DNA from 2 places in the Streptomyces sp. NPDC028711 genome. Region 2 is predicted to be linked to the other one. Evidence: riboswitches for the same ligand, from Rfam matches in the RefSeq annotation. Region 2 holds a riboswitch; the other holds the start of a gene.
What was found. Region 2 has a riboswitch for glycine ahead of gcvP (aminomethyl-transferring glycine dehydrogenase). Riboswitches for the same ligand answer to the same signal wherever they lie in the genome.
Positions count from the first base shown of each region.

Region 1 (8,802 bases), on a different contig from region 2:
CGCCGCCGGGTTGCCCTCGGAGCGCAGCTTGCGGGCGGAGTTCGCGGCGCGGCGGCGCACCTTGAGACCGCCCGGCAGGATGCCCTCGCGGGACATGCCGCGCGAGACGCAGGACTGCATGACCCGCCAGATCTCCAGGAGGCCCGCGCGGATCTCGTCCTCGGTGCGCCAGGCCTTCTCGTTCTCCAGCATCAGCGCGGAGATCGAGAGACCGGTCTCCTTGGCGAGACGGAGCAGCTCGTCACCGGTGCGGAAGGGGTACTTCAGGACGGTGTCGTCGGGGACGATCGGGTTCTCGCCCGCGACGGCGTCCTCGTCGACGACGAAGCCGCCGCCCACCGAGTAGTACGTCTTCTCCAGGACGAGGCCGCCCTCCGCGTCGTACGCGAAGATCGTCATCCCGTTGGCGTGGTACGGGAGCGCCTTGCGCCGGTGCAGGATCAGGTCGGCGTCGAAGTCGAAGGGGATCTCGTGCGCGCCGAGGAGGTTGAGCCGGCCGCTCGACTTGATCCGCTCGACCTCGTCGTCGGCGGTCTCCACGTTCACCGTGCGGGGCGAGCTGCCCTCCAGGCCGAGGAGGACCGCCTTCGGGGTGCCGTGGCCGTGGCCGGTGGCGCCGAGCGAGCCGTACAGCTCCGCCCGTACCTTCGCGGTGCCGGCGAGCAGGCCCTCGTTCTTCAGCCGGCGGGCGAACATCCGGGCCGCGCGCATCGGTCCCACCGTGTGGGAGCTGGACGGGCCGATGCCGATCGAGAACAGGTCGAAGACCGAGATGGCCACGGGGGGACTCCTTGTGGGGGCTAGACGCCGTTGTCTGCCGGGGTGGTGCAGAACGGAGCGGGAAGATCAGGAACGGGCGCGACATGGGGTGGGGCACCGCGCTCACCTTTCAGTGTGCGCGATGCCCCAAACGTCCGTACGAACAAAAGGGTACGAAACTACTTCAGGCCGGGGTACAGCGGGTGCTTGTCGGCGAGCGCCGTCACCCGGGCCTTCAGCGAGGCGGCCTTCTCGGCGTCGAAGCCGGGCTTCAGGGTCTCCGCGATGATGTCGCCGACCTCGGTGAAGTCCTCGGCCTGGAAGCCGCGGGTCGCGAGCGCCGGCGTACCGATGCGCAGACCCGAGGTGACCATCGGCGGGCGCGGGTCGTTCGGAACGGCGTTCCGGTTGACCGTGATGCCGACCTCGTGGAGACGGTCCTCGGCCTGCTGGCCGTCCAGCTCGCTGTCGCGCAGGTCGACGAGGAGCAGGTGGACGTCGGTGCCGCCGGACAGGACGGAGACACCGTGGGCGGTGACGTCGTCCTGGACCAGGCGCTCGGCGATGATGCGGGCGCCGTCCAGGGTGCGCTGCTGGCGCTCCTTGAACTCCTCCGAGGCCGCGACCTTGAAGGAGACGGCCTTGGCCGCGATCACGTGCTCCAGCGGGCCGCCCTGGAAACCGGGGAAGACCGAGGAGTTCAGCTTCTTGGCGAACGCCTTCTTCGCCAGGATGATGCCGCCGCGGGGGCCGCCGAGCGTCTTGTGCGTGGTGGAGGTCACCACGTCCGCGTACTCGACCGGGTTCGGGTGCAGACCGGCGGCGACCAGGCCCGCGAAGTGGGCCATGTCGACCCACAGGTAGGCCTCGACCTCGTCGGCGATCCGGCGGAACTCGGCGAAGTCCAGCTGGCGCGGGTAGGCGGACCAGCCCGCGATGATCACCTTGGGGCGGTGCTCCTTGGCGAGGCGCTCGACCTCGGCCATGTCGACGAGACCGGCGTCGTCCACGTGGTACGCGACCACGTTGAACTGCTTGCCCGAGAAGTTCAGGCGCATGCCGTGGGTGAGGTGACCGCCGTGCGCCAGGTCGAGACCCAGGATCGTGTCGCCGGGCTGGGCGATGGCGAAGAGGGCGGCCTGGTTCGCGGAGGCGCCGGAGTGCGGCTGGACGTTGGCGTACTCGGCGCCGAACAGGTCCTTGATCCGGTCGATCGCGATCTGCTCGGCGACGTCGACGTGCTCGCAGCCGCCGTAGTAGCGGCGGCCGGGGTAGCCCTCGGCGTACTTGTTGGTGAGGACGGAGCCCTGCGCCTCCATGACGGCGACCGGAGCGAAGTTCTCCGAGGCGATCATCTCGAGGGTGGACTGCTGACGGCGGAGCTCGGCGTCGACGGCGGCGGCGACGTCCGGGTCCAGCTCGTGGAGGGGAGTGTTCAGAAGCGACATGAATCGATCCCTAAGGGTCTCGGGCCCGGTCTCAGCCGGCGGAGAACGCGGTGTACTCGTCGGCGGTGAGCAGCTCTTCCGGCTCGCCCGTGACGCGCACCTTGAACAGCCAGCCACCCGCGAACGGAGCCGTGTTCACCAGCGACGGGTCGTCCACCACGTCCTGGTTGGCGGCGACGACCTCACCCGTGACCGGGGAGTACAGGTCGCTCACCGACTTCGTCGACTCCAGCTCACCGCAGGTCTCGCCCGCGGTGACGGTGTCGCCGACGGCCGGGAGCTGGGCGTAGACGACGTCACCGAGCGCGTTGGCGGCGAACTCCGTGATGCCGACGGTCGAGACGCCCTCCTCGGCGTCCGACAGCCACTCGTGCTCCTTGGTGTACCGCAGCTGCTGGGGGTTGCTCATGACCTGATTCTCCTGGATCGGGGGAGTGCTGATGAACGTGGGTCTCGCGGGATGAGACCCGGGATGAGACGACTGCGTCACTTCTGGCGCTTGTAGAACGGGAGCGCCACGACCTCGTACGGCTCGTGGGTGCCGCGGATGTCCACACCTACACCCTGGGTGCCGGGCTCGGCGTGCGCCGCGTCCACGTACGCCATCGCGATCGGCTTTCCGAGCGTCGGCGACGGCGCGCCCGACGTGACCTCGCCGATGACCTCGCCGTCCTTGACGACGGAGAAGCCCGCGCGGGGGACCCGGCGGCCCTCGGCGACCAGGCCGACGAGCTTGCGCGGCGGGTTGGTCGCCGCGCGCTCGGCGGCGGCCTCCAGCGCCTTGCGGCCGACGAAGTCGCCGCCGTTGGTCGTCTTCTCGAACTTCACGACCCGGCCGAGGCCGGCGTCGAAGGGGGTGAGGGCGGTGGTCAGCTCGTGGCCGTAGAGCGGCATGCCGGCCTCCAGGCGGAGGGTGTCACGGCAGGACAGACCACAGGGGATGAGGCCGACGCCCTCGCCCGCCTCGGTGAGCGCCTTCCACACGCCCTCGGCGTGCTCGGGCTTCAGGAACAGCTCGAAGCCGTCCTCGCCGGTGTAGCCGGTACGGGCGATCAGCGCGGGCACGCCCGCGACCGTGCCGGGCAGGCCGGCGTAGTACTTCAGACCGTCCAGGTCGGCGTCGGTGATCGACTTCAGGATGCCGGGGGACTCCGGGCCCTGGACGGCGATGAGGGCGTACGCGTCGCGGTCGTCGCGGACCTCGGCGTCGAAACCCCCATGAGCCGCGGAGCGGGCCACCAGGGCGTCCAGGACGATCTGCGCGTTGGAGGCGTTGGCGACGACCATGTACTCCGTCTCGCCGAGGCGGTAGACGATCAGGTCGTCGAGGATGCCGCCGTCCTCCTGGCAGATCATCGTGTAACGGGCGCGGCCGTTGCCCACCGTGGAGATGTTGCCGACGAGGGCGAAGTCGAGCAGGTCGACGGCCTGCGGGCCCGTCACCGTGATCTCGCCCATGTGGGAGAGGTCGAAGAGGCCGGCGGCCGTGCGGACGGCGTTGTGCTCGTCGCGCTCGCTGGCGTAGCGGAGCGGCATGTCCCAGCCCGCGAAGTCGGTCATGGTCGCGCCCAGCGAGCGGTGCAGGGCGTCGAGGGCGGTCAGACGGGGGGCAGTGCTCATGGGGTGGCTCCCGGGTCCCAAGGGCGTGATCGGTGACGAAACACATGACGGCGAGGACGTCCTCCCCATCTGTCATGGAACCTGAGAGGTTCACCGAGAGCATCTCGTCACCGAGAGATCGGCTTGCACCTTGGGTGGGGACACGGCAGGGTGTCCCGCTTTTCAGATCTGCCTCATCCGCGCGGTACGGGGCCTGAGAGATTCAAGGGAGGGTCTTGCTCCTTCGGCGTCCGGACACGCGGTGCGGTCCGGAACTCTCCCGCGCGGATTCGAGCGGCCGGTATGCGATTGTGTGGCGACTGTGCGCGCCTGGCGGGCACATCATTGCACGCGAGCTCGGCGGGGCATATCGCTTGTGTCCCATTACCGTTTCTTTACACTTTGTGGGCAAGGGTCTCCCAAGGCCCGGCAGGGGGAGAAGCGATGAGGATCCAGCACAGCGGCGCGTGCGCGCCGAGTACCGGCATACCGTCACAGCGCGCCCGCGCCAGGACCCGCGGCCGCGGCCGTCTCCTGCGCGACCTGCGCGAGCGCGGCGGCCGGGCCCCCCGCGCCCTCACCTTCGCGGCCGGCGACCTCGTGGTCGTCTCCGGGCTCCCCGGCAGCGGCAAGTCGACCCTCATGAAGCGCGCCGCCGAGGGCACCGGCATCGACTCCCAGGACGCCCGCGAGCGCTGGGAGGCCCGGATGCCCCCCTTCCTGCCGTACGCCGTCTACCGCCCCCTGGTCCGGCTCGCGCACTACGCGGGACTGCGCCGCGCCCTGCGCTCCGGCGCCGGAGTGGTCGTGCACGACTGCGGCACCCAGTCCTGGGTGCGCGGCTGGCTTGCCCGCGAGGCCCGCCGCCGCGGCCGGTCCCTCCACCTGCTCCTCCTCGATGTCTCCCCCGACACCGCACGCGAGGGCCAGCGCGCCCGCGGCCGGGGCGTCTCCGCCTACGCCTTCGCCCGGCACCGGCGGGCCGTCGGCAGGCTCGTCGAGGCCGCCGAGTCCGGGCGCCTCCCGCACGGCTGCGCCTCGGCCACCCTGCTCGACCGGGACGCGGCGGACGCCCTGCGGAAGATCGGCTTCCGGGAGACCGGCTGACGGACCCCCCGGCCCCGGTGCGCTTTCGTTCCGTACCCTTTGGGCCACGACGCCCCCGGGGCGGCGTTAGGGTGCTGCCGGGGCGGCCGGTGCGGCAGGCCGTGCGAGAAGGGGAAACGGGACCGTGGACGTGACGTGGCCGGGTAATGAGCTGGAAGAGGTCCTTGCCGCATCCCTCGGCAATCCCGCGGCCGGCGGCCGCCTTGTCGAGGTGCTCGGCCGCAGCCCGATCTGGGTGCCCCTGCCCAACGGCGGCGGACCCGACAGCCCCGACCTCGACCTCCCCACCATGGAGCTCGACGGCGCGGCCTACGTCCCCGTCTTCAGCTCCGAGCAGCAGTTCCTCGCCTGTGTCGGCGGTCACATGTCCTTCACCGTCGCTCCCGCCCGCGACTTCGCCCGCGGCCTGCCCCCGCAGCTCGGCATCGCCGTGAACCCCGGCGGCACCGTCGGTGTCCCGCTGCCCCCGCCGGCCGTCGCCGAGCTCTGCCGCGTCGGCCGCACCCCGCTCGACGGCCCCGCCACCGGCGGCCGCGTCCGCCTCTTCGAGCCCGACTGGCAGGACGATCCCGTCGACTTCCTCGCCGCCGCCTCCGCCGAGTTCGAGGCCACCGGCGTCGTGATCACCGCCCGCCGTGCCCTCGCCAGCGTCGAGGGCACCGAACCCGCCCTCTTCATCGGCGTCCAGCTCGCCGCCTGGGACGGCGTCGACCGCAACGCGCCCCTGGACGCCCTGGGCCGCGCCCTCGGCCGGGTCGAGGTCGCCTGGCCCGTCAACCTGATCCTGCTCGACATGGCCCAGGACCCGGTCGGCGACTGGATGCTGGAGCGGGTACGCCCCTTCTACCAGCGCGCCGCCGTGTGACCGGCCCCCTGCTTAAGCTGAACTGAATCGGTAGCTGGACGAACGTGGTGAACGGAAGAGGGGCGGGACCCAGGGTGAGCGCGTCAGGCACCGCTGCGCCAGGACAGGTCGAGCACATGCTGCGCCAGGTGGCACCCGGACGCTACGACGCGTACGAGCAGCTCCTGCACGCCCTCGCCGACGGCGAGCTCTGGATGCTGCTCTGGGACGGCGCTCCCGGCTCGTCCGACGCCCAGTACGGGAACATGGAGGTCGACGGCTTCGGCTACGCGCCCTGCGTCACCTCCGCCCAGGAACTCTCCGCCTCCGGCTGGAACCGCGCCCACGAGCTCGTCACCGGCCGGGAGATCGCCCGGGCCCTCTACCCCGACCGCTGGGGCGTCTGGCTGAACCCGCACGCCCCCGGCGGCGGCGTCGGCATCCCCTGGGCCGATCTGCGGCGGATCGCCACCGGCCTCGACCGGATGCCCGCGGGGCCGCTGCGGGTCACCGAGCCCACCCTGGAGATCCCGCAGTTCTACGCCCTGCTGACGCAGAACGCGCACCGCACCCCCGCCGTCCGGGCGCTGCGCCGCGGCTGGGTGCAGCCCGCGCTCGGCACCCCGTACCTCGTCATCGGTCTCGATCTGTACGACACCTCCGCGGCGGCCGTCGACACGGTCCGCGCGATGATGCGCCAGTCGATCGGCGCCGTCCCCGACGGCCTGCCCGTCTCGACGGTCGCCCTCTCCGACGCGTACGACCCGGTGGCGCTCTGGCTGCGGGCGAACGGACGGCCCTTCTACGACCGTGAGGCGCACGCCGGCCGCGGCTCCGCGCCCGTCCCCGGATACGGCTACCCGCCCCCGATGCCGTCCGGATACTGAGACGCCACCCTTCTCGGATCGCACCCCACCGGCCTCCGGAGTTCGCTCCGGAGGCCGTCGTTCGCCCTGATTAACCACCCCGAACGCCTAGTTGCGCGACATGTCCGATTGAGGGGAAGAGGCCCCGAGATGGTCCGCTCACGTGATCACGACGTCCGGATAACGGAAGTCGCAGCACCGCATCACGTTTGAGCAAACATTCCCCGTCAGGGCTGGCGGGTGATCACAAACGCATTGAAGACTCCCCGGAACACCGGGCGTTCGGCTCCTTTCGAGCAGGTGCCCAGCAGGTTGTTCCACCGAGCCGCTACCCGCGGCGGGCAAGGGCCGGCTACCGGCGGCCGAGAGGGGTCCTCACCACGATGACGGCACCACTGCGTAAGACGAGTGCGGGCGAGTCGACCGCCACCGTCGACGCCACGCCCGACGCACCCGGCACCCCGGACACCTCCGGCGCCTCCGGCAAGGCGATCGAGGGCCGCTCGCCCTGGAAGATCGCCTGGACCCGCCTCAAGCGCGACAAGCTGGCCCTCGCGGGCGCCTTCGTCGTTCTCTTCCTCGTCCTGGTCGCGGTCTTCGCGCCGGTCATCGTCGGCCTCCTCGGCCACCCGCCGGACGAGTTCCACGAGGACCAGATCGACCCGCTCTTCGGCACCCCGATCGGTTCCTGGGGCGGCGTCAGCTCCGAGTTCCTCTTCGGCGTCGAGCCCGTCAACGGCCGCGACGTCTTCAGCCGCATCGTCTACGGCACCCGGATCTCGCTGCTCGTCGCCGTCGCGGCGGCGGCCTTCGCCGTCGTCCTCGGCACCGTCCTCGGCATCGTCGCGGGCTACTTCGGCGGCTGGATCGACGCGGCCCTCAGCCGGGTCATGGACGTCATGCTCGCCTTCCCCCAGCTGCTCTTCACGATCGCCCTGGTCTCCGTCCTGCCGAACTCGCTCCTCGGCCTCGACGGCTCGGGCGTCCGCATCGCCGCCCTGATCGTGGTCATCGGCTTCTTCGGCTGGCCGTACGTGGGCCGCATCGTCCGCGGTCAGACGCTCTCGCTGCGCAACCGCGAGTACGTCGAGGCCGCCCAGAGCCTGGGCGCCGGCCGGCTCTACATCCTGCGCCGCGAGCTGCTGCCCAACCTGATCGCCCCGATCACGGTCTACGCGACGCTCATGATCCCCACCAACATCCTCACCGAAGCGGCCCTCAGCTTCCTCGGCGCGGGCGTGAAGCCCCCCACCGCTTCCTGGGGGCAGATGCTGTCGACGGCCATCACCACGTACGAGGCGGACCCGCTCTTCATGGTGATCCCCGGCCTCGCGATCTTCATCACCGTTCTGGCGTTCAACCTCTTCGGCGACGGCGTGCGTGACGCGCTCGACCCGAAGGGCTCCCGCTGACCGTTCGCCGACGACACGCAAGACCCGCCCCTGCCGCTGGCGACAGGAGGCTCAACCCAATCGGCGGACCGCCGTATCGGCCGCCACTACCCGGAGGTTGCGAGACCCATGAGTCTGATGAGCTCTCAGAGGCGCAGAATCGCCGCAGGCGCGCTGCTCGCGGCGGCCACGATGGTCGTCACCACCGCCTGCGGCGGCGGCACCGGCAACGACGGTGAGAAGAGCAAGGGCGCCGCGGCCGGCTTCAACGCCGCGGTGAACAAGGTCGCCAACCCCTCCGACAAGAAGGGTGGCGAGCTGAAGTTCATCGGCTCGCAGGAGGCCGACTCGTGGGACCCGCAGCGCGGCTACTACGGCTTCGTGTGGGACTTCGCCCGCTACTACACCCGCCAGCTGGTCACCTTCAAGGCCGAGCCGGGCGCCGCCTCCACCGAGCTCGTCCCGGACCTCGCCACCGACGCCGGCAAGGTCTCGGCCGACGGCCTCACCTACACCTTCACGCTGAAGGACGGGGTGACCTGGGAGGACGGCAAGCCGATCACCTCCAAGGACATCAAGTACGGCATCGAGCGCATCTGGGCCCAGGACGTCATCTCCGGCGGCCCGATCTACCTCCAGCAGGTCCTCGACCCCAAGGGCGAGTACAAGGGTCCCTACAAGGACACCTCCGCGGACAAGCTCGGCCTGAAGGCGATCGAGACCCCGGACGACAAGACCATCATCTTCAAGCTGCCGGTCGCCAACGGTGACTTCCTGCAGATGCTGGC
Region 1 covers NZ_JBVHUJ010000012.1:46,436-55,237, forward strand. The annotation lists gene ACZ4VK_RS30205 (L-serine ammonia-lyase) at 1-780, opposite strand, end outside; gene ACZ4VK_RS30210 (serine hydroxymethyltransferase) at 939-2,207, opposite strand; gene gcvH (glycine cleavage system protein GcvH) at 2,239-2,616, opposite strand; gene gcvT (glycine cleavage system aminomethyltransferase GcvT) at 2,694-3,827, opposite strand; glycine riboswitch at 3,887-3,998, opposite strand; glycine riboswitch at 4,000-4,099, opposite strand; gene ACZ4VK_RS30225 (AAA family ATPase) at 4,251-4,913, shown strand; gene ACZ4VK_RS30230 (enhanced serine sensitivity protein SseB) at 5,038-5,778, shown strand; gene ACZ4VK_RS30235 (enhanced serine sensitivity protein SseB C-terminal domain-containing protein) at 5,853-6,644, shown strand; gene ACZ4VK_RS30240 (ABC transporter permease) at 7,007-8,035, shown strand; gene ACZ4VK_RS30245 (ABC transporter substrate-binding protein) at 8,144-8,802, shown strand, end outside.
Region 1: linked by a shared signal. The riboswitch ahead of gcvT (glycine cleavage system aminomethyltransferase GcvT) and the one ahead of gcvP (aminomethyl-transferring glycine dehydrogenase) in region 2 are both predicted to bind glycine.

Region 2 (8,802 bases):
ATGTCGTGGCCTCCGAGGCCTCCGAGGCCTCCGAGGTGCCCGAGGCGGCCGTCGTGGCCGGCCCGTCGCCCGTCGCGGAGCCGAGTGGGCGGCGGAGGCTGGTCTCCGCCCTTTGGCCGCCCCGGGTGACCCGCGCTCAACTCGTCGTCGCGCTGCTGCTGTTCGTCCTCGGTCTCGGCCTGGCCATCCAGGTCTCCTCGACCAGTGACAACAGCGCGCTGCGCGGGGCGCGCCAGGAGGACCTGGTGCGCATCCTCGACGAGCTCGACGACCGTACCCAGCGCCTCGAGGACGAGAAGGCCCGCCTCGAGAAGCAGCGCACCGAGCTGGAGTCCAGCTCGGACCAGGCCGAGGAGGCGCGGAGGCAGACCCAGGAGAAGGAGCAGCAGCTCGGGATCCTGGCCGGTACGGTCGCCGCCGAGGGCCCGGGCATCACGCTCACCGTCGGCGACCCCACCGGGGCCGTCGAGTCGGACATGCTGCTCGACGCCATCCAGGAGCTGCGCGCCGCGGGCGCCGAGGCGATCCAGGTCAACGGTGTGCGGGTGGTCGCGGACAGTTATTTCACCGGTAGCGGTGAAGACATGCGGATCGATGGAACGAAGGTGGCCGCTCCGTACGTCTTCAAGGTCATCGGCAAGCCGGAGGATCTCGAGCCCGCGCTCAACATCCCCGGCGGTGTCGTCCAGACCCTGGAGAAGGAGCAGGCCACAGCCACGGTGGAGCGGTCGGCGAAGATCGTCGTCGACGCCTTGCGACCCGCGAAGCGGCCTGACTACGCTCAGTCGTCCTCGCAGTGAGAGGGGGACGAGGGGGGTCCCGCGACATGGGCACGACGTTGCGGGGGGTCGGCGCACCACAACGGTGGTGCGTGGTGGAAACTGTCCGGAGGATACGGACGTTGTGAAGGTGTCCGGGTCGGCAGGTGTGATGGATCTCGGTTCGTCCTGCCCCACGGGCGGGTCTGTTTCGGTCAAGGGGAATCGCCCGTGAAGTTGTTTGCGAAGTTGTTCGGCAAGAGCGCACGCGAGGACGGCGGCAACGCCAGGCATCGCGCGTCGCGCCATGCCCAGAGCGAGGAGCAGGGCGGCGAGCGCCCGCTGTTCCGCGACGAGGTCGGCGGCCAGGGCGGTGACATTCCGGGCGCGCCCGGCGCGTCGTCTGTTGACCCCGCCGGTGCTGCCCGCATAGGTTTCGGAGAACCATCAACCTCAAGTACGGGTGGAGGGTTTGCCTCCGATCCGTATGCGACACAGACCTCGGCGGGGCAGCCGCGGCAGGAGGATGCGTCCATGCCGGTGTGTACGAGGTGCGGTCACCGCAACGCGGCCGACAGTCGCTTCTGCTCCCACTGCGGTACGCCGCTGCGGGGCGGGGTCGCCGCCGAGCGTGCTTCGGAGACGACGTCCACGATCTCCATCTCGGGTCTTGAGGCCTACGAGTCGGAGGTCACCGGTCAGACCCAGCTGCCCTCCCTCTCTCCTGAGGCGCTGGCGGCCGTGGAGGCACTGCCTCTGGGTTCCGCGCTGCTCGTGGTGCGCCGTGGGCCGAACTCCGGCAGCCGGTTCCTGCTGGACGGCGAACTGACGACGGCCGGCCGTCACCCCCAGAGCGACATCTTCCTGGACGACTTCACGGTCTCCCGGCGCCATGTCGAGTTCCGGCGGGGTCAGGACGGCAGCTTCACCGTGTCCGATGTCGGCAGTCTGAACGGCACGTACGTCAACCGTGAACCGATCGAATCGGTCGTTCTGTCCAACGGCGACGAGGTGCAGATCGGCAAGTACCGGCTGGTCTTCTACTCGAGCCAGCGGGGCGTGTGACGCCTCGGAGAAGCCTTCAGGGAAGGTCCATGCTGCGAACACCGACGGGCGGCGCCGATGCCGGCGCCCCCACCGCGGGCGACAGGCTGGTCAGCATCGGCACGGTGCTGAGCCGGCTGCGCGACGAATTTCCCGAAGTGACCATCTCCAAGATCCGGTTCCTGGAGGCCGAGGGGCTCGTGGAGCCCCGGCGTACGGCCTCCGGGTACCGGAAGTTCAGCCCGCAGGACGTGGAGCGGCTCGCTCAGATCCTGCGGATGCAGCGGGACCACTACCTTCCGCTGAAGGTCATCCGTGAGCACCTCGACGCCCTCGCCAGGGGGGAGGAGATCAGGCTTCCGGCCCCCGGGCGCCGGCGTGACCTGGTCGAAGGGGCCTGGGAGCAGGACGCGGAGCCGCCCACCGCCGCGCGGATCGGGCGGGCGGAGCTGCTGGCCGCCGCCGAGGTCTCCGAGGCCGAGCTCGTCGAGTGGGAGTCGTACGGTCTGATCTCCGAGACGGAGAACGGCGGCTACGACCCCGAGACCGTGACCGTCGCGAGGCTTGTCGCGGATCTGGGGAGATTCGGTCTGGAACCCCGGCATCTGAGGGCCGTCAAGGCGGCCGCCGACCGGGAGGCCGGGTTGATCGAACAGGTCGTCGCGCCGCTGCGCCGGCACCGCAATCCGCAGACCAGAGCACATGCGGAGGCCACCGCCCAGGAGCTCGCCGCGCAGTCGGTGCGGCTGCACGCGGCCCTCGTACAGACGGCTCTGGGGATCCGTCTCCAGTGAGCTCGGCGGCGGCCTTGGGAGGGCCCGACTATCCAAACCGGTCGAGCACGTCCTAGGGTTGCTGTGTGAACGAGCTCGACGTTGTGGGTGTCCGGGTGGAAATGCCCTCCAACCAGCCGATCGTGCTCCTGCGTGAAGTGGGAGGCGATCGGTACCTCCCCATCTGGATCGGACCGGGTGAGGCGACCGCTATCGCCTTCGCCCAGCAGGGGATGGCCCCGCCGCGGCCGCTGACGCACGACCTGTTCAAGGACGTGCTGGAGGCCGTGGGGCAGGAACTCACCGAAGTCCGCATCACGGATCTGCGTGACGGGGTCTTCTACGCCGAGCTGGTCTTCGCCAGCGGCGTCGAGGTGAGTGCGCGGCCGTCGGACGCGATAGCACTGGCCCTGCGGACAGGGACGCCGATCTACGGCAGTGACGGTGTCCTGGACGACGCCGGTATCGCGATTCCGGACGAGCAGGAGGACGAGGTGGAGAAGTTCCGCGAGTTCCTCGACCAGATCTCACCGGAGGACTTCGGGACCAACAGTCAGTGACGCTGAGCGACGCGGCCGCGGGCCGTTCGCGGGGTGCCGTCAGGGCATTCGAGTAGCCTTTCCCCGGGGAGAGACACGGCAAACCACTCTCAGGGTGATTATCACTCGGCGTGCCGAGTGTGGCGATCGTTGACGCACCCCGGGTGACTGCCTACCTTCGTGTGGGCAGGTCAAGGACGGAGGGTCGGCGTGATGAGCAGCGCGGACGGTACGGCAGGGAGCTCGCTCGGACGCGCGTCCGGAGAGAGCGGTCCGTATCCGCTTCACGGCAGTGTGGGCGACTTCGGTACGGACGCCGGTGCGGGCACCGGACCGGGCGGTACGGGGCCGGGCGCGGCCGGCGAGGTGGTCGGCTATCGAGGCCCGACGGCTTGCGCGGCGGCCGGGATCACCTATCGCCAGCTGGACTATTGGGCGCGTACGGGGCTCGTGGAGCCGAGCGTACGTCCCGCGTACGGGTCGGGGACACAGCGGCTCTACAGCTTCCGCGACGTGGTCGTGTTGAAGATCGTCAAGCGTTTCCTCGACACCGGGGTGGCCCTCCAGAACATCCGGGCCGCCGTGCAGCACCTGCGCGCCCGGGGATTCCGGGACCTGGAGCGGATGACGCTCATGAGCGACGGGGCCACGGTGTACGAGTGCTCCTCGCCCGACGAGGTCGTCGATCTCCTCCAGGGCGGGCAGGGTGTCTTCGGCATCGCCGTGGGTGTGGTGTGGCGGGACGTCGAGTCGGCGCTCTCGCAGCTGCACGGGGAGCGGGTCGACACGGGCGAGACGCTCGTGGGACACAACCCGGGGGACGAGCTGGCGAGACGGCGGCGCGACAAGGCGGTCTGAGGTTCGTCCGCAGGCCCGGGCGACCCTCGCGGCGCGCGGTGGTGTGGCGGCGTTGTCAGTGGCGTAGGGCAGCATCGGAGGCGTGAGAGCCGCGCCGACGATCCTGCATCTCGACATGGATGCGTTCTTCGCCGCCGCCGAGCAGGCGGCGAAGCCCAGCCTGCGCGGAAAACCCGTGGTCGTCGGCGGTCTGGGGCCACGCGGGGTCGTCGCCACCGCCTCGTACGAGGCACGCAGGTTCGGAGTGCACTCGGCCATGCCCATGGGTCAGGCGCGACGGCTCGCGCCGAACGCGGCCTACCTCGTCCCCCGCTTCGCCTTCTACCGGTCGATCAGCGAGCAGGTCATGGAGCTGCTCGGACGGCTCTCCCCGCTGGTGGAGCCGCTCAGCCTCGACGAGGCCTTCGTCGACCTGGAGGCCGGGGGGATCGCCGACGACAGCGCGAGCGCCCGCTCCGCAGGGGAGCGGCTGCGGGGCGACATCCTCGCGACGACGGGCCTGACGGGGTCGGTGGGGCTCGCGGGCTCCAAGATGATCGCGAAGATCGCCTCCGAGGAGGCCAAGCCCGACGGGCTGGTGCTGATCGAACCCGGTACCGAGCGGGAACTCCTCGGGCCGCGTTCCGTACGGATCCTGCCGGGTGTCGGTCCGGCGACCGGGGAGCATCTGCGGCGGGCCGGCATGACCACGGTGTCCGACCTCGCGGAGGCGGGCGAGGACGAGCTCGTACGGCTCCTCGGGCGGGCGCACGGGACCTCCCTGTACCGGATGGCCCGGGGGTACGACGATCGGCCCGTGGTGGCCGAGCGGGACGCCAAGTCGGTGTCGGTCGAGGACACCTTCGACGTGGACCTCCACGACCGTGTGCGGATCAGGACCGAGGTGGAGCGGCTCGCGGAGCGGTGCGTGGGGCGGCTGCGGACCTCGGGGCACTCGGGGCGGACGATCGTGCTCAAGGTGCGGCGGTACGACTTCTCGACCCTGACCCGGTCCGAGACGCTCCGGGGGCCCACGGACGACCCCGGCGTGGTGCGGGAGGCGGCGGGGCGGCTGCTCGACGCGGTGGACACGACGGGAGGCGTGCGGCTGCTGGGCGTCGGGGTCAGTGGGCTCGCGGACTACACGCAGGAGGACCTGTTCGCGCAGGCGGAGGCGGAGAGCGCGGCCGGGGGTGAGGCGGATGCCGCCGAGGCCGCGGCCGAGGACTCCGGCGCGACCGAGCCCGACGCTCCGGTGACCGCGGAGCGGCACTGGGCGCCGGGACATGACGTACATCACGCCGTGTACGGGGCGGGGTGGGTCCAGGGCAGTGGGGTCGGGCGGGTCACGGTGCGGTTCGAGGTGCCGTGGTCGGAGCCGGGGCGCGTGCGGACCTTCGCGGTGGACGATCCGGAGCTGGCGCCGGGGGAGGCGTTGCCGTTGGTGCGGGGTGGTGCCGGGGACGGGTGACGGCGTGGGGGCCGGGACGGGGGCCCGGCCCGTGCAGGCCGTGGCGGGTCGGTGCGCGGATGCGGTCGTCCTTGCCGGGGGCCCGCGCCGCCGGCGGCCGGCGGAGGGGTGGGCGGCGCTGGGGGGCTACTGGCCTGCCAGGCGGCCGAAGTCCGTGTCCGGGGCGTCCGAGGGGGGTGGGGGGAGCGTCAGGCTGTAGTGGCGGTAGAGCTGGAGTTCCTGTTCGGGGGAGAGGTGGCGGCCCACGCCGAAGTCGGGGGCGTCCTTGATGAGGGCCCGCTCGTACGGGATGTGGAGTCCGTCGTCGAGGAGTTCGCTCGGGTCCAGGGGGACGAAGGCGTCCCGGCTGAAGAGGCCGGTGCGGACCGCCGCCCACTCCGGTATGCCGGTCGCGTCGTCCAGGTACACCTCGTCGACGGTTCCGATCTTGTGTCCATCACGGTCGAACGCCTTGCGGCCGATCAGGCTGCGCGGATCGATGTCGGTCTGCACGGTCCCTCCAACTGGTCGCAACTGCTCTACCCCTACGAAAGTGCACATCTGGGATGTCGGCCACTTGAGCGACAGGAGCCGTAACCGCGCTGGTAGGCTGGCTGTGGCTGTCGACCCCGTGCGGGAGAGTCCCCCGGAGAAATCTTCCGGAGGGCGCCGAAGGAGCAAATCCTCCCCGGAATCTCTCAGGCCCCTGTACCGCGCGGACGAGGTCACTCTGGAAAGCAGAGCGGTGTCCGACGGCATGCGCTCTCACCGACGGTGAAAGCCGGCGTGCCGCGAGGCGTGCCGGTGAAACTCTCAGGTTGAGATGACAGAGGGGGAGGCCGTCCGGGTACCCGCGCCGTGGTGCCCCTCGCAGGTCGTGACGACCAGGAGGCCTCCGCACATGACCGTCAACCGCATTCCGCTCTCCGAACTCGAACAGGGCATCCCGTTCGAGCAGCGGCACATCGGGCCCGACGCCGAGGCGCGCGCCAAGATGCTCGCCCAGGTCGGCTACGGCTCCCTCGACGAGCTCACGGCCGCCGCGGTGCCGGACGTCATCAAGAACACCGAGGCGCTGGGCCTGCCGGCCGCGCGCACGGAGGCCGAGGTCCTCGCCGAGCTGCGTACGCTCGCCGACCGCAACCAGGTCCTCGCGCCCATGATCGGTCTCGGCTACTACGGGACCTTCACCCCGCCGGTGATCCTGCGGAACGTGATGGAGAACCCGGCCTGGTACACCGCGTACACGCCGTACCAGCCGGAGATCTCGCAGGGGCGCCTCGAGGCCCTGCTGAACTTCCAGACGGTCGTCGCCGACCTGACCGGACTGCCCACCTCCGGTGCCTCCCTGCTCGACGAGGGCACGGCCGCCGCCGAGGCGATGTCGCTGTCCCGCCGTGTCGGCAAGGTCAAGAACGGTGTCTTCCTCGTCGACGCCGACGCCCTCCCGCAGACGATCGCCGTCATCGAGACCCGCGCCGAGCCGACCGGTGTCGAGGTCGTCGTCGCCGACCTGAGCGAGGGCATTCCCGCCGAGGTCGCCGAGCGCGGTGTCTTCGGCGTGCTCGTGCAGTACCCGGGTGCCTCCGGCGCCGTCCGCGACATCAAGCCGCTGATCGACGCCGCCCACGAGCTCGGCGCGATCGTCACCGTCGCCGCCGACCTGCTCGCGCTCACCCTGCTCACCTCGCCCGGCGAGCTGGGCGCGGACATCGCGGTGGGAACGACGCAGCGGTTCGGTGTGCCCATGGGCTTCGGCGGTCCCCACGCCGGCTACATGGCCGTCCAGGACAAGCACGCCCGCTCCCTGCCCGGTCGTCTGGTGGGTGTCTCCGTCGACGCCGACGGCAACCGCGCGTACCGCCTCGCCCTGCAGACCCGCGAGCAGCACATCCGCCGCGAGAAGGCCACCAGCAACATCTGTACCGCTCAGGTGCTGCTCGCCGTCATGGCCGGCATGTACGCCGTCTACCACGGCCCCGAGGGCCTCAAGGGCATCGCGCGCCGCACCCACCGGTACGCCGCGATCCTCGCAGCCGGTCTGACGGCCGGGGGCGTGGAGCTCACCCAGGGCGCCTTCTTCGACACCCTCACCGCGCGCGTGCCCGGCAGGGCCGACGAGGTCGTGGCCGCCGCACGCGAGGCCGGCGTCAACCTCTACCGCGTCGACGCCGACCACGTGTCCATGTCCTGCGACGAGACCACCACCCGCGAGCAGCTCGCCGCCGTGTGGGCCGCCTTCGGCGTCACGGCCGATGTCGAGGCGCTCGACGCCACGGCCGAGGACACGCTGCCCGAGGCTCTGCTGCGCTCCGACGCGTACATGACCCACCCGGTCTTCCACGCACACCGCTCCGAGACCTCGATGCTGCGCTACCTGCGCAAGCTCGCGGACCGTGACTACGCGCTCGACCGCGGCATGATCCCGCTCGGCTCCTGCACCATGAAGCTGAACGCGACGACCGAGATGGAGGCGGTGACCTGGCCCGAGTTCGGTCAGATCCACCCCTTCGCCCCGGTCGAGCAGGCGCAGGGCTACCTCACGCTCATCACCGAGCTCGAGGAGCGCCTCGCCGAGGTCACCGGCTACGACAAGGTGTCGATCCAGCCCAACGCCGGTTCGCAGGGCGAGCTGGCCGGCCTCCTCGCCGTCCGCGCCTACCACCGCGCCAACGGCGACGAGCAGCGCACGGTCTGCCTCATCCCGTCCTCCGCGCACGGCACCAACGCCGCCTCCGCGGTGATGGCCGGCATGAAGGTCGTCGTCGTCAAGACTGCCGACGACGGCGAGGTCGACGTCGAGGACCTGCGCGCCAAGATCGCGCAGTACCGCGACGAGCTGTCCGTCCTGATGATCACCTACCCGTCGACGCACGGCGTCTTCGAGGAGCACGTCGCCGACATCTGCGCCGAGGTGCACGAGGCCGGTGGCCAGGTGTACGTGGACGGCGCCAACCTCAACGCGCTCGTCGGCCTGGCCAAGCCGGGACACTTCGGCGGCGACGTCTCGCACCTGAACCTGCACAAGACCTTCTGCATCCCGCACGGCGGTGGCGGTCCGGGCGTCGGCCCCGTCGGCGTGCGCGCCCACCTCGCCCCCTACCTCCCGAACCACCCGCTCCAGCCCGCCGCGGGCCCGGAGACCGGTGTCGGTCCGATCTCGGCCGCCCCGTGGGGCTCCGCCGGCATCCTGCCGATCTCGTGGTCGTACGTGCGTCTGATGGGCGGCGAGGGCCTCAAGCGCGCCACCCAGGTCGCCGTCCTCGCGGCGAACTACATCGCCAAGCGCCTCGAGCCGCACTTCCCGGTGCTCTACACCGGCCCGGCCGGCCTTGTCGCCCACGAGTGCATCGTGGACCTGCGCCCGCTGTCGAAGGCGACGGGCGTCACGGTCGACGACA
Region 2 covers NZ_JBVHUJ010000002.1:4,993-13,794, forward strand. The annotation lists gene ACZ4VK_RS05825 (DUF881 domain-containing protein) at 1-800, shown strand, start outside; gene ACZ4VK_RS05830 (FHA domain-containing protein) at 882-1,823, shown strand; gene ftsR (transcriptional regulator FtsR) at 1,853-2,596, shown strand; gene ACZ4VK_RS05840 (bifunctional nuclease family protein) at 2,662-3,135, shown strand; gene bldO (whiB transcriptional repressor BldO) at 3,328-3,972, shown strand; gene ACZ4VK_RS05850 (DNA polymerase IV) at 4,055-5,422, shown strand; gene ACZ4VK_RS05855 (PRC-barrel domain-containing protein) at 5,549-5,962, opposite strand; glycine riboswitch at 6,026-6,125, shown strand; gene gcvP (aminomethyl-transferring glycine dehydrogenase) at 6,303-8,802, shown strand, end outside.